2 regions of the Virgibacillus sp. genome follow, and region 2 is predicted to be linked to the other one. Evidence: riboswitches for the same ligand, from Rfam matches in the RefSeq annotation. Region 2 holds a riboswitch; the other holds the start of a gene.
What was found. A riboswitch is a leader RNA that binds a small molecule or an ion and turns the genes downstream of it on or off. The one in region 2 is predicted to bind lysine.
Positions count from the first base shown of each region.

Region 1: it holds a riboswitch for lysine, as region 2 does, so the genes downstream of both, HLX49_RS11665 (Na+/H+ antiporter NhaC family protein) here and dapA (4-hydroxy-tetrahydrodipicolinate synthase) in region 2, are expected to answer to the same signal.

Region 1 covers NZ_JABXHF010000051.1:12,289-21,578, reverse strand. The annotation lists gene HLX49_RS11675 (bifunctional metallophosphatase/5'-nucleotidase) at 1-391, shown strand, start outside; gene yunB (sporulation protein YunB) at 614-1,387, shown strand; lysine riboswitch at 1,435-1,615, shown strand; gene HLX49_RS11665 (Na+/H+ antiporter NhaC family protein) at 1,777-3,333, shown strand; gene HLX49_RS11660 (sodium-dependent transporter) at 3,648-5,177, shown strand; gene HLX49_RS11655 (methionine/alanine import family NSS transporter small subunit) at 5,179-5,283, shown strand; gene HLX49_RS11650 (M23 family metallopeptidase) at 5,483-6,406, opposite strand; gene HLX49_RS11645 (YhcN/YlaJ family sporulation lipoprotein) at 6,796-7,329, opposite strand; gene HLX49_RS11640 (YutD family protein) at 7,465-7,740, shown strand; gene HLX49_RS11635 (hypothetical protein) at 7,752-8,006, opposite strand; gene HLX49_RS11630 (SAV0927 family protein) at 8,117-8,398, opposite strand; gene HLX49_RS11625 (DUF86 domain-containing protein) at 8,496-8,948, shown strand; gene HLX49_RS11620 (TIGR01457 family HAD-type hydrolase) at 9,045-9,290, shown strand, end outside.
Region 2 covers NZ_JABXHF010000043.1:24,792-34,081, reverse strand. The annotation lists gene HLX49_RS10455 (thiamine pyrophosphate-binding protein) at 1-348, opposite strand, end outside; gene HLX49_RS10450 (lactonase family protein) at 537-1,574, opposite strand; gene HLX49_RS10445 (CueP family metal-binding protein) at 2,156-2,698, shown strand; lysine riboswitch at 2,919-3,098, shown strand; gene dapA (4-hydroxy-tetrahydrodipicolinate synthase) at 3,210-4,091, shown strand; gene HLX49_RS10435 (2,3-butanediol dehydrogenase) at 4,279-5,328, shown strand; gene HLX49_RS10430 (hypothetical protein) at 5,511-5,669, opposite strand; gene HLX49_RS10425 (aromatic ring-hydroxylating dioxygenase subunit alpha) at 6,089-7,096, opposite strand; gene HLX49_RS10420 (amidohydrolase) at 7,160-8,521, opposite strand; gene HLX49_RS10415 (nucleobase:cation symporter-2 family protein) at 8,518-9,290, opposite strand, start outside.

The DNA of each region.
Region 1 (9,290 bases), on a different contig from region 2:
CCGTATTTGTCCACATCCGATAAATACATGTGTCGTTGAATTAACTGGAAGTGAAATAGTAGAAGCTATCCGTTCTTCTTTAACAGAAGAATTTATGGAATTTCAGTTAAAAGGGTTTGGTTTTCGCGGGAAAATGATAGGTAGAATGGCTTTTTCAGGTTTAACACCGCAATTAGAGAAATTAAAAGATGGAGCAGTATTTGTTAAACAAGTATGTCAAACAGAGGGCGTTCCATTACAACCGAATCAAATGTATACATTGGCTACCGCTGATACGTTTACGTTTGGAAGATTAATTCCGGAAATTGCACGTTCGGAAATGAAAAAATACTATTTGCCAGCATTTCTGCGGGATATATTGGCACAAACTTTAAGACGTATGTATGGGTGATGTTTTTTAGCATTCCACCAGTCTGTGAAGCTCCTGCTTTAAGAAAGCCTGTATAGTAAGAGATAACACTATTTAAATTTTATTTCTTCTTTAAATAATTCGTGGGGCAGAAAAGAAACGCTCATGAATGAAAGATACACTTTATATGAAACATGGAATGATAGAATTTTTCATTCTAATCCTCCTTCAGCATACATAGACTTGCTTTGAGGAGGTTTTTTGATGAAAAAGCGACCAAGAAGGAAATTACGAACAGACTCCCCTTTGAAAATAATATTATTGTTGACGACAATTGCTTTTGTTCTTTTGACCTCCCTTAGTATTTTAATTGTTGATAAAGGGATAACTCCTCCTTTGATGGAGATAGCAAATCAAAAAACAAGAGAATTTGCTACGAGAACGATTAATGAAGCAGTGAAATCGACTGAAAATATTAGCTTTGATGATTTAATGGAAGTTAATTCGGAAAATGATGTATCTATTGTCGGGTGGAAATCCGCTGCTGTAAATCGTGCGCTTCGAGCGGCTACCAAACGAGCAGAATACTTTTTGTACGGTATGAATAAAGGGCAAACATTGGATACAGAAGATCCCGACATGCCACCACAGGATTATGGAGATACAGCAAATGAGTTAGCGGATAAAGACCCTACAGTTGTTGAGATTCCAATAGGTCAAGCTACTGGGAGCACGATCTTAGCAAATCTAGGACCTAAAATACCGGTTCATTTTGAGATTGTTGGTAGTATTCAATCAGATGTGGAATATATTATGAAAGACTTTGGGATCAATGCTGCTTTAATAGAAATATATATACCAGTGACAGTAAATGCACAAATTGTTGTACCGTTTAGTACGGAGTCAGCAGAAATTCGTACGAAGGTATATGTAGATTCTCGTGTAATTATGGGCGATGTTCCACAATTTTACGGAGGTGATGGTGAAAACGCACCTAACATTTCCGTTCCCAAAGATGACTTGAATCGAGACAATTAAAATGTTATAATTACTTTTATAAATAGAATATTTAAACCTTATCAGATCGGTGAGGTAGAGGTGCAGTATATAAGAGTAGTCTATTGGAGGATGACAACGATGAAGGTAGATGAAAGGATATATTGCCGAAGCAGTATGTAAGGGTCGCACTTCGTATTGCTGGTATGCTTTTGAATAAGAGGTATACTGTCATGCAGCAAGCAACATGCATGGAGAACTACTGATCGAAATGGAGGATAACGTATATTGTAAAGACAATGGTAGGTTATTTTCTATCATTGTCTTTTTCTATGTTTTAACTTAAAAAACTTCAATTCACTTATCCCCTCTCTCCTTGAACAGTATGTTTCCTTGCTCGATTGCAACCAATTTTTATGGAGGTAACCGGAATGGAAGGAACAATTTTTTCACTTATCCCAGCAGTTTTGATGCTGGTACTAGTTCTCTTAACGAGAAATGTTTTATTATCTTTAGGAACTGGAATTGTAGTAGGCGCGCTGCTTATCCATAATTTTTCTGTTTTAGATTCATTCCACGAGATTTGGACACAGTTTTATACCATTTTTGTCTCTGATGGAGCACTAAATACTGGGAATATTCTATTGCTATCATTTTTAATATTATTAGGGATGATGACTGCTTTTTTACAAGCGTCTGGAGGAAGCAAAGCCTTTGGTGATTGGATGATAAAAAAAGTAAAAACTCGCTCTGGAGCTCAGGGAATGAGTGCATTCTTAGGGTTAATTATATTTATAGATGATTATTTTAACAGTTTGGCCGTTGGTCAGATTGCCCGCCCACTTACAGATCGACATAAAGTTTCCCGAGCTAAATTGGCCTATATCATTGACTCGACATCTGCACCTGTCACAGTTATATCTCCTATTTCTAGCTGGGGAGCATATATCATTGGAATTATGGGTGGCTTATTTGCTGCCAACGGAATTACATCATTGGAGCCTTTGGAAGCTTTTGTTAAAATGATCCCCTATAATTTATATGCAATCGCAGCAGTTTTAGCGGTTTTTTTAGTTGCTTATTTAAAAGTAGATATTGGTCCAATGCGAAAACATGAAAAACGTGCAATGGAAACAGGTGAATTAATTGATCCAAAACAGGATAATGTACCAGGAGATTTAAGTGACACGTTTACAGCACATCAAAATGGGAGAATTTATCATCTTTTATTACCTATTGGTGTACTAATTGTAGCAACAGTGTCTTCAATGATTATTACTGGCGCAATGGCTACAGAAGGTAACATCAATTTACTTACTATATTTGCAAACACTAACGTAAACTTATCCTTGTTTACTGGTGGTGTAATTGCAGTATTAACCTCCTTTTTGTTCCATCTTAGCCAGCAAAAACCGAGAAATTCAAGCTTAAAGATTGTTTTAGAAGGTGCCAAAACAATGATGCCAGCAATTTATATTCTACTCTTGGCTTGGATGATAGGTTCTATTATTGGGGTTTTGGAAACGGGTGAATATTTAGCTGGTATCGTAAACGATGCCTCGTTAAACCCTGCTTTATTGCCATTTTTGTTTTTCATTATTGCTGGTTTTATGGCACTTGCAACAGGAACATCTTGGGGAACGTTTGGAATCATGTTACCGATTGCTGCGGAAGTAACAAGTATTACAGATATGGAAATGCTATTACCATCTATGGCGGCGGTATTAGCTGGTGCTGTCTTTGGAGATCATTGTACACCGATATCGGATACAACTATTCTGTCAGCTACGGGAGCAGGAGCGAATCATATTGATCATGTGATGACACAACTTCCTTACGCTTTAATTGCAGCTTTAGCTGCATCTATTGGTTACATTTTAGTTGGACTTACAAATCAAGTGTTACTGCCTCTACTAGTGTCACTATCCATTATTATTGCCTTTGCTACCATTATTCATTTTGTGAGAAAAACAAAAACGGTCCAATAAGTGTATGGAAGTGAAAAGCCTCTAAGGTTTCGACGCTAAGAAATCAAAAACTTCTTAGCGTAAAGCCGAAGGAGGTTTTTTGCATTATAGGAAAGCATAAAAGCTTAAAGGTTTATGGCTAGTATTATCTCTCAACATATCGACTGGTCATTTTTAGTGTGTTTTTTAGTATTCCATATAATGGGCATAAATATTTTTTGACATATGCATGAAGTGCCGTTATAATACAAACATAAATATCTGAAAAAACCAAACTTTTAAAAGATTTATTCTTTCTAAATTTTTTAGACAGAAGAATAAAGGGGGAAAAAGATATGGAAACACGTTCGCAGTGGGGAACAAGAGCAGGATTTATTCTGGCAGCCATTGGTTCAGCTGTGGGATTAGGGAATATTTGGCGTTTTCCTGCTGAAGCTTATGGCAATGGTGGAGGTGCCTTCTTTATTCCGTATTTATTTGCCTTATTAACAGCTGGTATTCCTATTTTAATCATGGAATTTACGATGGGGCAAAAATACCGCGGTTCTGCTCCATTAACGTTTCGAAAAATGAATAGGAAAACCGAATTTATTGGCTGGTGGGCAGTGCTGGTGGCGTTTGTGATTTCTACTTATTATTCTGTTATTATTGCCTGGGCAATATCTTATGCCTATTTTTCTATTAATTTATCCTGGGGGGCGGATACAGAAGGTTTTTTATTTAATGATTATTTAAAAACAGTTGACCCAGGACAGATAGGGAATTTGGTTCCTGGGGTATTTATTCCACTAATTTTAGTCTGGATTGTTGTTTTGTTTATCTTGTTCCGCGGTGTGAAAAAAGGAATTGAAATTGCGAATCGCATTTTCATTCCTACATTAGCTATTATATTTTTAATTATTGTTATTCGCGCGGTAACATTGGATGGAGCACTCCAAGGTTTGCAAGCCTTTTTCGAACCAGATTTTAGTAGTATTTTTTCAGGTGAAGTATGGGTCGCTGCCTACGGGCAAATATTTTTTAGTCTATCGATCGCATTTGCAATTATGATTACGTATTCAAGTTATTTACCTAAGAATTCAGATATAACAAACAATGCATTTATTACTGGGTTTGGAAACTCTAGTTTTGAATTACTTGCAGGAATAGGCGTCTTTTCGGTACTTGGATTTATGGCAGGTCAATCCGGTGTAGCTGTAGATGAAGTTGTTTCGGATGGTGTTGGTCTTGCATTTGTTGTTTTTCCAGCCATTATTAATGAGTTTCCTGGCTTAAATGGATTGTTCGGTTTCTTGTTTTTTGCATCTTTGGTTTTAGCTGGGTTAACATCGTTAATGTCCATTTCGGAAACATACATTGCTGGTATATCTGATAAGTTTAATATATCCCGTGGAAAAGCAGTCCTGTTTGGAGGGGGGATAGCTGCACTTATTTCGCTCATTTATGCAACACAAGGTGGCTTGTTCTTCCTTGATACGGCAGATTATTTTATTAATCAATTTGGTGTAGCAATGCTTGGTTTAGTAGAAGTTGTATTAATTGCTTGGTTACTTCGCCAAGTGAAAAATTTGAAAAACCATGCGGATGAATTATCTGATATTAAGTTAGGCTGGTGGTTCCCGGTTAGTTTAAATGTTATTACACCAATTGTATTAGGATATATGATGTTCGATATATTACGGTTAAATATATTGAAGTTATTTGATACACCAACAGGTAATTATGAAGGTTATTCTGATACATTTATTTTATTTGGAGGTTGGTCAGTTGCTGCCGCAGCACTAATTATAGGTGTCTTTATGGCTGCTACAAAATGGCGTTCCAAAGAGGCTAAAGGTTATTCGGATCAAAGGGAGGCTAAATAATATGAGTTCCAGTGCTATCTTTGTCATGATCTTAGGAATGGTAATTATTTGGGGGGGACTTGCAGCAAGTATTACTTATGCAATAAGAAAATCAAGACAAAAATAAAAGCGGATGGGATAAAATAAGAAAGTATGCAATTGAATAAAGACTTGTTTTGAAGCAAGTGCTTTATAAAACCCTCTATTTAAAAAGATGAAAATGAAGTGATCAGAATGATCATGTGAATATAAAAAAAAGATGTTATTGGGAAATGCCAACAATACAAGGCGATGTAGCTTTGTATTGTTGGCATTTTAAAAGCATATCATTTATCCTTTTGTTTTGTCATGCGTTCCCACTTTTTCAAGTACGGATATGGATCAAAAGACCATTCGCTATACCCATTATCTTTATACATACCATAGTGTAAATGTGGTGGGAATTTTCCCGAAGTACCAGGTGGCCCATAACCAGTAGAACCGACTCCTCCAAGCACATCACCTGGCTTCACAACTTTCCCTACTTCAATATCATCTTCATAGCCACTCATGTGACCATAGTAATGGTAAATATTATATATATCTCTTATTCCAATGCGCCAACCACCGTATAAGTTCCAACCCATCATTTCCACTACCCCATAAGTGGTTGACTTCACAGGAGTACCATAATCGGCAAAAATATCTGTCCCCTCATGAATTCTTAAGCCACCAAACCCTCTTCGATCTCCCCATGTACTGCGATAACTATAATTATAAGATGTAGACACAGGGAAATCTCGTTGAAGTAACTCAATGTCTTGAAATTTTTTAAAGACTTTAGCTGTATTCATAATGGTTTGGACAGTTAAATCTCGATTATAGTAATTCCATAGAGCAATCTTAATATCATCTTTTGTTTGTCCGTGCTGCAAAATATAGTTTCCCATTGTATAGAGAACATCTTCAGGATTGGTCGGGTCAGCTATTTGATCGCCGTTGCCATCTTTTCCATAACCATTAAAAAAACGTATGAGTCGTTCATCATTAATCATTGCTGCATTACCGAGGCCAAACCAAGCTTCTGTAGGCATTTCAATAGAAATCACTTGTTCATCATCAGCATCTTTTTTTGCGTTTCGTTCATAGTTATCAATGGCAGCAAAATAATACCATGGAATTTGTGTTACTGCTTCTGTTTTTTTAAATAATGCCATTCTTTTTTTATAAATAGAATCACTATCTGCTTTTGCAAGCGTAGGCGTAAGCATAATGGAAAGTGTAAATAATAAAAACGTTATAACAATACGGTTGATAGACAATTTTTTCACCCTTTTGATCCACGATAGGAAGTATAAAAATTTTATGTATTGTAGTAGTGTTTCATCACTATAAAGACTTAGAATAAGTCAATCTTTTTGCATTTTGAACTATAAATTGTTATTGGGTTTAACTTTTCCTACAATCTTCTTTTATATACAAAATTAGCTGAAAAAATATTTTTATCCTTCCGAGTGTTTTAGCAGAGAAAATTTTTGGGATTCGAAAATTTGATGGATGGTATATAAAAAGCTAGCCATCATCTTGAAAGCAATGATGTGGCTTTCTATAGTGTGCAATAAGGACAAACGGTTTGACGTTTGTCCCATTCTACAAAAGTTTATTTTGAATTTTTCATTTCTTTAATGATGTTATTAATGGTGTTGTCGTAGTCGTCTTCAGAAGTTGTTGAATTATGCAAGCTTTGAATGTCATTAATTAAGTTTGTGTTATCAGTAGAATAGATATCAAAGTATCTTGGCAAGATGGAAGCGGCAGTTTTCTCTGCCATTTGTGATGCTCTTTCTTTATCGAAATCATCTGCCTTTTCATAGGCGATGAGTACTTCTTCATCCGTTACTAACGTAGCAGCTTCCTTAAAAGCATCTGACCTTAACATGTTACGAGTAATCATATCAGCCATCTTTGTACGGTCAATACGCATGGAGTGCTGTTTTTCTTTATCATTATCAATTTGTTCTTTTGAATAACGAACATAGCCCAGTCTGTTATCTGAGTCATTATCTGCAGGAGCTTCTTTATTTGGGTCAAGTTGGTTTTGTATACGTTCTCTTTCATTTGTGGCAGTATTATTATCCATACAACCAGTGGCTAAAAAGAGAACAGATAGACTGATTGGAATTATCCTTTTCATTGTTTACCCTCCATTCTTTTAAAAGATCATTATTAGTTTGTTTATTCGAAACTGAAATCATAACTGTTTTTTTCTGGAGCGTTTAGGTAAAAGGTGTTAAACTGAAAAGATACCGATGTTAAAGGGGAATCGAGTATGGTTGAACTTTTTGGAAAAACGTATGAGTTAATTGAAGATCATAAAGCTGGGTTTCAGGAAAGTGTTGTAAAGGAGAGGTATTCTGATATTTTAGCTAAATATGATTATATTGTTGGTGATTGGGGATATGATCAATTACGGCTAAAAGGTTTTTATGATAATAGGCACGTGAAAGTTCCAGTAGATACTAAAATTGATACATTGGATGATTACCTATATGAGTATTGTAATTTTGGTTGCGCTTATTTTGTATTAAAAAAAATGGAGCAGTAGTGAAAGCATCTCTACTGCTCTTTTTCATCATGAATAATATGAGAGCCTGGCGCCCTTATGGGAACGTTTTCATGCTGTTTGCGATCTGGATAAACAAAGGCGCTATCTCTATGCTGTCCTTCTTCCCATGAAGTTGATTTCCCTTCGACAGCTGTATCGCTATGAATAGAAGAGCCAAAAGCTCCTTCTGGAAATTCTTCGGGTATTAAACGATCATGGGAATGTTTTACATTTGAAAAGTCACTATAGTCTTTTTTCTTAACCACGTTTTTTCACCTTCTTTATTCTAAACGAAAGTTATTATTAGGTTATCCTATGTTTATAGCTTTACGCTTAACAATTTAAGGTAAAAACATATTGTAGTTATACTTTTGCTTCAAAGAATATCTTGTAAAAAGTGACGAATTTCATCCGCCTCCATGTTGGCTTCGTTAAATGTATGTTCGATCACACCTTTATTGTGCAAATCTTGTTTATCAATGGATAAGCATCGATTTTTTCGCATGTTTATAATTAGCTTTTTGTTTACGTCTTCATGATCATCTAAAATAGCTAAATCATAACGTTGTAACTGCCCCATAAAGCTGACATACCGCACATTTTTTCCTACTGTCTCATCCTTAATTACTTCATAATTTTTGCCCATCATATCCCCCATTTTAAAAATAATATTTTCCCAACTATATCATGTTTTACTTCATATTCCTACAGAATATGGTATGATAAAATTGTAATTCTTGATGGAGGGGTGACCAATGTATTTTGTTGATCGAGAGAAGCTGGAGTCGATTTTACAGTATATGGATCAGTTAAATGGTATATTGGAAATGGACCGTCTACACTCTTTAGAAGAAAAGTTAAGCTTGGAACGAGCAGTACATGTTTACATTGAGTCTGTACTTGATGTAGGGAATATGATGATTGACGGATTTATCATGCGTGATCCAGGTAGTTACCACGATATTATTGACATTTTATTGGACGAAAAGGTACTGCCATCTGAACAGGAGCGTGCATATAAAGAATTAATTACGCTAAGGAGAATGTTAATTTCCGACTATGCACAAGTGGATCATAAAAAAATGATTCAAGTAATGCAAACCTATCTTAAAGATTACGAACAGTTTGCAACATATATTCGTAAATATATTAACGAAGAGCATCAGCAAGTTACTCACGCGTTTTCAAATGATACTTCAAAACAATAAACTTTACAGCTAGTAGTTGTTTATTAGCACGATGGAAAAGTAAAAAATTAGTATAAAGATAGCGTCTATTTCAGAATGAGGAGAGTACTAACTACCATGACTAAAGCATATCAAGGCTATTTAATCGATTTAGACGGAACGATGTATCAAGGAGATGAAGCTATCCCGTTTGCGTCTGATTTTGTAAAAGCATTACAGGAAAAACAACTCCCTTATGTTTTTGTAACGAATAATTCTTCCAAAACACAGCAAGATGTAGCGATGAAACTTAAAAAATTAAATATTCCAGCAGAACCTAAGCAAATTGTTACTACTAGTTTAGCAACTGCTTCTTATATTACA
Region 2 (9,290 bases):
AAACATACTTGAGTCTTGACCAACTGGCTTCCCCATATCCGTTAATGGTGGATGACCAGTAATAAACAAGACAGGTGCATGATATGCTTTTGCTTGTGCTGCGGCTGTAAGAAGGTTCGTTCCTCCAGGACCTGATGTACCAATAGCAACTGCTAAACTATCATTTTTCAAGGCATAGCCTGTTGCCATATAACCAGCACTACATTCATGTCGTGCTAATACAAAATCCATGTCGTGATGTTCCATTTCTAAAATGAGCGGCACAATAGGCTTACCTGGAACTCCAAAGGCATACTGGCAGCCTTGTGCTTTTAAGATTTCTACGATTTGAGCTGCAACGGTTAACATATTTTTTGCTCCCCTCCTTAGAAGATGTTTTTTGCTTTTGCTTTGTTTATATCGGTGGATATTATGGTATATTTAGTCATTTCTTCATTTTATTAGTTGATAAAATGAAAAAGACTTGGCTTTAAGCCAAGTCTTTAACGGATTAGTAATTGTAATACTGTTATTTCGTATATTCAAGCAATGTAAAACTAGTTTAAAAATTTCACACAGACTACTTCAGGAACTTCGACAGTAGAATCCATTGGTGTTAATTTTCCCGTCTTTTGATCGCGTGCAAATAAAACTAAGTTTCCACTATGCTGATTGGAAGCAACAATGAAGGACTCACTAGGATCTAATACAAAATCACGTGGCCACTCTCCGCCTGTTGCAGTAAATTCTATAAAGGTTAATTCGTCTGTTTCTGCATCTACTTCAAATAGCGCGATACTATTGTGACCGCGATTACCAGTGTAAACAAATTTTCCGTCTGACGAGATATGAATCGCACTAGCATCGTTTGTTTCTGTGAAATCTGCTGGTTTCGCAAGCACGGTTTGCTTTTCTGAAAAACTTCCTGTTTGTGCATCATAATCTAGAACAATTACTTCTGAACTAAGCTCCGTAAGTAAATACGCTGTTTTCCCATTGGGATGAAATACAATATGTCTTGGACCACTTCCCGGTTTTACGGTTCGTGTTTGATGACGAACAAGTTTATTATCTTCTATACGGTAGGTTACTAGCTCATCTGTACCTAGATCACAAACGACTACATAGTTATGATCTGGCGTAAATCCAGCAAAATGAACGTGTGATTTTTCTTGACGCTCATGAGGACCATCACCGTTATGTTGTATAGCGGACGCAGTTACTAATGCTTTGTTATCTTCAAAAGCGTATAAAACTACCTCGCCTCTATGGTAATTACCAGTAACTATTTGATTGTCATAAATGGATAAGTGACATGGGGATTTCCCTTCTGTTAGTTGTTCATCTATTTTTATTAGTTCCCCTGTTTCTTGTTTTATTTGATAAGCTTGTACACCGCCTAAATCTCCGTCTTGTCCAATGGAGAACAAGTAACGGTTATCTTCACTAACGGCTACATACGTTGGGCTCCCAACTTCAGCGGCTACTTCAACTGCTGTTATTTTTTTCGCTTTTGGATCTAATTCAAAACGATAGATACCCTTACTTGTATTACGCGTGTACGTCCCTGCATATCCAAGAAAATTATTTTTCATGATGATACCTTCCTTTTTAAAGAGATGTGTACTTAAAGTCTAAGCGCAAATGAATAAAAAGTAAAACGCGGAGAGGGAGAAACTTCTTAACATCTATGGAAACCAGCCTATATCTGGTTTCGAAAAATAGAAGGAAAAGGTGCTTTTTAATAAGAAAAAGACGCTGTCACTTTTAGACAATCCCAAAAACCCCCAATTAAAGCTAGGACCGATGATGTCTCCAGAATCATTGTTTATAACATCATTTAATTTATTTCTCCTTCAAATATTTACATTATATTCCTGACACCCATTATTTAGATATATAACCAATAGATACCTTTTTCATATTAAATGTTCTACAAGAAAAAATATTTGCACTTTTTTATGATAGTAACAATTAAGGTTCTAAAGATCATTTTATGCACGGCATATAGCGTTTGGATTATTGGATAAACCACTATATATAGGTTTTTGAAAGTGTAATTTTTTAAAATCGACCTTTTTGGTAAATAACCATCTGCTAGCAAATGATTGATTGTTTAATGAACGATTTGCTATACTTTTCTCAAACAATAAACTATAAGATGGAGGTGACGATATTGAAATTAAAATCCTTACTACTCTTCTTGCTACTATCACTATTCGGACTAATACTAGTTGCATGTAATAACGACGATACGACAAGTGAAACTGAAGAGAATAGTGATAAAGTAGACGTTAAACAGTTAGTAAACGATTACAGCACGGACAAAAAAAAAGCAGAATCAGCTTCGATTACAGGTGAAGAGCTAGTTGTAAATACTACAGCTGGAAAAGAAAAAAGCTATGAACTCCCTAAAGATGAATTTTTCGTTTCTATTGCTCCATTCGTAGAACAAACGCATCCTTGTACTTACCATAGTTTAACAGGATGCCAAGGCGAAATGGTAAAGAAAGAATTCGATGTATATATTGAAGATGAAGATGGTAATGTCGTTGTCGATGAAAAAGTAATGTCTTTGGCAAATGGTTTTATTGACTTATGGGTTCCTAGAGACAAAAAATACCATATAACAATAGAGCATGATGGTAAACAAGTTCAATCTGAATTTTCCTCTTATACAGAAGACCCAACCTGCCTCACTAATATGCAATTAACGTAGGTATCACTTAGCTAAAGCCTAGATCAAGAACTTTAGACAAAAGGTGGCTTGCAAGCACGCCTTAGATTAGATTTCAATTCTATAATAGATAATGGACCAAAGTATGCTAATCTTAGGCATTTTATATAGATAAAACACGTAAAAAGTGTTCTTGCATAACAAGGAGAAATCTGCTATAGTACAGACAATCGAATATATTCCTATTTCAAAATGTTATTGAAATAAGGATAGAGGTGCGAGGCTCAAAAGTACACTATTGGAGGATAATGAGATCCATGGAAAATAGTGAAAAGGGTGCTTTGCCGAAGTTGTAGAGAACTCATTACTTCTACAACTGGTTCTGCTATTGAACAAATACAGGACTGTCATATAGGTAACTATATGGAGGGCTATCTAGACGCATGAAGCTTTTAAACTTTCAAAGCAGCAGCGATATGCCGTCGCTGTTGCTTTTTTGCGGACAAAATTGCCTTGTTACCTACACTATAATTTTAAAAAAGGGTGTGAAGTAATGAATTTTGGCCAAGTTATCACTGCAATGGTAACACCATTTGACAACAACGAAAATATTGATTTTTATGCCGTTGAAAAACTTGTCAACTACTTAATTGAAAATGGATCGGATAGCTTAGTTATTGCTGGTACTACTGGAGAATCACCAACGTTAACCAATGATGAAAAAATAGCTTTATTTAAACATGTAGTTACAGTTTCTAAAGGACGAGCAAAAATAATAGCCGGAACAGGTTCTAATAATACGAAAGCTTCCATTGAATTAACCAAGCTGGCTGAAAAAACTGGTGTCGACGCAATTATGCTTGTCACCCCTTACTACAACAAGCCTTCTCAAGAAGGTATTTATCAGCATTTTGCTACGATTGCTAACGCAACACATTTACCAATAATGCTTTATAACGTACCTGGCAGAACTTCTGTCCAAGTGGAAGCGGATACGATCAATCGTCTTTCCAACATAGAGAATATTGTATCGGTTAAAGAAGCAAGTGGTAATTTAGATCAAATGACAACCATAATCTCTAACACTCCAGATAGTTTCACTTTATACTGTGGAGATGATAGCTTAACGCTACCTGCCATTGCCATTGGTGCAAATGGCATTGTATCCGTTTCCTCTCATATTATTGGTAACCAAATGCAGGAAATGATCCAGCACTTTAGAAATGGTGACATCACCACAAGCGCAAAATCGCACCAAAAATTACTGCCAATAATGAAAGCAATGTTTGCTCAGTCAAGTCCGGCTCCGGTTAAAAGTGCTCTAAATATGCTAGGCATTACGGTTGGAGATGTCCGTCTACCAATACAGAACTTAACAAAAATGGAATGGGATACACTAGAACAACAACTTACTGCCACTGGTATTTTAAAATAGATTTATTCATTACCATGAAGTGAGTACCTTCTATACAGTTGTAATCCCTTGAAGATAAACCTAAGAAATATGAACATTTTGTTACATTGTCGTTAACTCAAACAAAAGAGTGTCGAAATTTGTAAATCTGCGATACAATAATACCGGAGTTAGTTTGTAAAAATTTTCTTTTGGGGGTAACAACATTATGAAAGCAGCAGTATGGTATGGACAAAAAGACATTCGCGTAGAAGAAAGAGAACAAAAACCATTAAAAGACACAGAGGTTAAAGTAAAGGTTGCATGGGCTGGTCTATGCGGTAGTGACTTACATGAGTATGAAGAAGGTCCAGTATTTATTCCAACAGAAAAAGAAGATGAATTAGCTGGTGGTATTGCGCCGCTTACCATGGGGCATGAATTTGCTGGTGTCATTGAAGAAGTTGGGGCAAAGGTAACAAACTTCAAACCAGGCGACCGCGTAGCTGTAAATCCAACTATTACGCATGGCGACAAATCAGAAGATCTTGATCCATATGATGGTTTTTCTTTTGTAGGCTTGCACACAGATGGTGGATTCACATCTTTTGCCAATGTTCCAGAAAACAACGTGTATCTTTTACCAGAACCATTAACTTTACAAGATGGGGCATTAATTGAACCTACAGCAGTAGCAGTTCAAGCTGTGAAAGAAGCTGGCATGCAATTTGGCGACACTGTTGCAGTATTTGGTGCTGGTCCAATTGGTTTGTTAACCATCCTAGCAGCAAGAGCAGCTGGAGCAAGCAAAATTATCGCATTAGACTTATCTGAAACACGTTTAGAAAAAGCAAAAGAAGTTGGTGCGACACACGTCATTAATTCAGGGGAAACAGATCCAGTAAAAGCTGTTTTCGATATCGTACCTGAGGGTGTCAATGCTTCATTTGAAGTTGCTGGTGTAGCGCCTACTTTCAAACAATCTATTGAAGTAACAAAACCACGTGGAACGATGGTCATCGTTTCTATTTTTGCTAGACCAATTGAGTGGAACCCAATGCAACTAACTGGAAAAGGTGTGAAAATCACTTCTACTATTGCGTACACACCAACATCTTTCCAACAAACAATCGACTTAATGGCAAGTGGACAATTAAAACCACAATCCATTATTACTAACCAAATTCAATTAGATGACATCGTAGAAAAAGGATTTGAATTATTATCTACAGATAAGTCTCAAGCTAAAATTTTAATTGAGCTAAGTGGCGAAAAATAAGCACAACAAAAAAATATACGTTTAAATCGTTTAAAGAACAGCATCTGTTTCTTGACGCTCACAAAAAAGTGAAAACGTCTAAAATATACAATTGCTTTCTAATTAAAAACGTTAACTTGTGAAAAACGAACAAGGTCTAGCCAAATACTTTTTGGATAGACCTTGTTTTTTACTCAGCAAATTTAAGGAGAAAGCTTTGCAAGTGTATGAAATTCCGCTTGCCTATTTGACGATTGTTCACTTGAAAAGGCACGCACAAGGTATTGATCATCAATGATAAACTTTTGGTCTGTAGTAGCATTTCTAAGTAAGGCTATATGTGCTAACAGTTGCTTCCCCAATTACCTTCCCCTCCAATCACAGTTATTTACTCATATTCTCATAACCGCTAAACAAAGGCTCGGGGCGCCCGTTTAGCAACGTAGCGAGTGGAACGAATCAACTAATGTTTTACAGGGGTATGCCGACGCACTAAGGCAAGCCCGTTTTTAGTCGGTCTTCCTATTTAGCACGAACCGATGATGACTTATCTTAGGGCAATGGGAGTGAAGTCGCCTAGTTGCTGGCGCTGAAGCCGGACGTGGCTTATTCTGTTAATTCATTACCCCAAAGCATCTAATTTTTATACTTTCTTACCGTTTAAAAAAATCTACTTGAAGCAGGGATAGATTCTGCGCGAACATTTAAGAGAAAATCCGATCTATCATTCATATTTCAAAGAATCTCAAATGGTAGATCGGACTTTAATTTTTCAAGATCATTAAGATGGTACTATTTCACGCTTTTTTCGATAATTAGGAGTAGTTCCGGTTTCTATGCCAAGTTCATCTAACCAGCGACGATAAGCAATGGTTAAAGCATCACATTTCAAATGCATTTCGGCTTGCAAATCTAACGGCAATAACTCAGGCTTCTGGCTTTCAACCACATCTAAATCTTGTTTAAATATTAGATCTTGAAACTCCACAAATGGTTCATCCGGCTTATCTAAATCATAGTTTCTAGTTAATAGCATAAACACTTTTGTTTGTTCATCCGCTTCTTGTACGACTGTAATGAGGACGATGAATTCTTCACTTGAACCCTCAACTGATTTGGTAAAACGAGCTGTAGTAGGATTAAGTATTTCATATACATAGTCCGTATAGCCACCTACTGAACGACCATCTGGATTGGGCTGATAGATTGGTATTTCACTTGTGATAAAACGACCATCAACAAACGTAACATCATAATTTTGCACTTCAGCATGATCCTCATCTCCCAATAAACCACCATGAACAAACATAAGATGCGAAATATCAAGGAAGTTCTCAATGACTCTAGGTGCGTTAGCACTCACTTTATAAGGGCCACAAATAGCAGTCCGATATCCTTCTCTACTATATTCTGGATAGTTTAATAATGGTAAAGGCTGTTCACTTAAGTTTACCCAAATTAATCCCGCATACACTTGACAATGATATACCGTGGCTTTCGCCTTTTGTGGAATGGCACGCTCGCATGGTAGGGCAGGTATTTTTACACATATCCCTTCATCATTGTACTCCCAAGCATGATATGGACAAACAATATTCCCATTCTTTACTTTCCCTAAAGACAATGCTGCACCTCGATGAATGCATAAATCCTTAAATGCATGAACGCCCTTTTGATTTCGAAATAAAACTACTCTTTCTCCAAGAATGTGAACTTGCTTTGGATCTTCGTGTAATTCCGTTTCCTTTAAAACTGGATGCCACTCCTGCCATAATCGATCTTTTTTCATACAAATCCCCTTCTGTTTAATAGTTGAGTTATTTTTACAAAAACGTTTTTCCTGAAACACTCCTTACCTTACATGCAGGAAGCGTTCCTTTAAATGGATGCCTGCACGTTTCACAACACCTTCCGCCAATTGCTGAGCTGTCTCTATTATTTCATTTTCATTGACGGTTAAAATGTTTCGATCTTTCATTAACCATTGCCCATTGCACATGGAAGACTCTACATTGCTTGCATGCATGGAATAAACGATATTGGCAATCGGGTCATGCATGGGGAAACTTCCTATTTGTTTAGGGTCAATAATAATGAGGTCAGCCCTTTTTCCTTGCTCCAATGAACCAATCTCCCTATCCCACAATAAACATTTCGCTGCCTTTACAGTCGCCATTTCTAGGACTTGCTCAGCGGGAACAGTCGTTGTATCCAATGTTCTTCCTTTATGTATGAGTGATGTTACATACATTTCGTCCATCATGTCCATACGATTATTTGCGGGCGCGCCATCTGTACCAATGGACACATCGATTCCTTTTTCCAGCATTTCTGGAATTCTGGCAAAACCGAGCACCTTCATTGCTGCACCTGGGTTATGGGAAACTTTAACGTTATGTAACATCACAAGATCCATTTCTCGATCTGTTAGCCAAACCATATGTGCTGTTAACAAGTTTTCATCCAATAAACCAAGTTTATGTAAATGCTCAATAGTTGAAGCACCACGTTGTTCCTTTGTATAACGAATTTCATCCATTATTTCTGCTGCATGCATATGAATACCAACTCCATATTGATCAGCTAATTGTTTTGTTTGTCTTATTAAATCATCAGAACAATTAAATATAGTACGTAAACCAAACCACATTTTAATTCGCTCGTCAGAAGTATGATGCCATTTCTCTATAAGTGCTTCTTGTTTTTTCAATGCATCATTTGTTGTTTCATGCCAATTTAATGGCAATCCTTCCCCCATATCCATGGTTGAGCGTGATAAAATAGCCCGAAGTCCAACTTCTTTGACCGCTTTTCCTAATGCATCTACATGATGACCGCCAGCTTCAGCCAAAGTCGTAACACCTGATTTAATAAGTTCAATACTACAAGCAAGGGCTGAAATATACGCTTCCTCCTCTGTCATACTGCTTTCATATGGCCAAATTCGTTTACGCAACCATGTTAGTAAATCCACATCATCTGCAATGCCCCTACCTAGTTGTTGTGACAAATGAACATGCGTATTGATAAGACCTGGCATAACCATTTTCCCAGTAACGTCTACTACATCGGCATCATCGTGAATGCTGTCTTTTGTAACATGCCCAACTGCTTTGATTGTATTGCCTTCAATGAGAACATCTCCGTGAACAAATACTTCTCTATTTGCATTCATTGAAATAATATATCCATTTTTTAAAAGTGTTTGTTTCATCTTTTTCCTCCAGTGATCGTTTCATAATGTTTATCTACATGATTTGTTAATGGTTTATTATTTACATTTCGTATTATATGATTTGTTTTTTCAGGTAGCAGTTTATTTAATATAACTGCTGCTAAAGCCCCAACCGCCATTCCTGAAGATAATAAATAGTGAATTATGTCTGGCATTTTTTCAATAATTTCAGCTGGTAAAAATATTGTAAACAACGTTAACATAATTGGGATGCCAATCATTAACATATTTCGTTCAGAAAACGGGATATCTTTTACCACTCGAAATCCGTTCATCATAATGACGACACAGACTAAAGCGAACACACCGTTAACAACTGGAGCCGGGATACTGGCAATAGCATTCATTATTTTAGGCATCATGCTTAATGCAATTAAAATAATTCCTCCAGCTATCACCGGATAACGGCTTTTCACACCAGTAATGGCTACTACCCCAGCATTAGAAGAATAGCCAGTAACAGATGTACCACCAAAGCAAGCGCCTATTAAACAGCCAATACCTTCTCCTAATGCTCCGCCATTTAAACGTCTATCATCAAGAGGCTGTCCAGTCACATTACTAACGGTAAACCAGGTGCCTGTTGTTTCAATCATAATAATAAAATAAAGAAAAGTCACAATCATAATCGCTTCCCATTCAAAGGTGGGGACACCGAAAGCAAAAAGATGTGGCATTGCAAACCACTTAGCTGTATACACCGATGAAAAATCCAACATACCAAAGAATGAAGCTACGACTGTGCCTA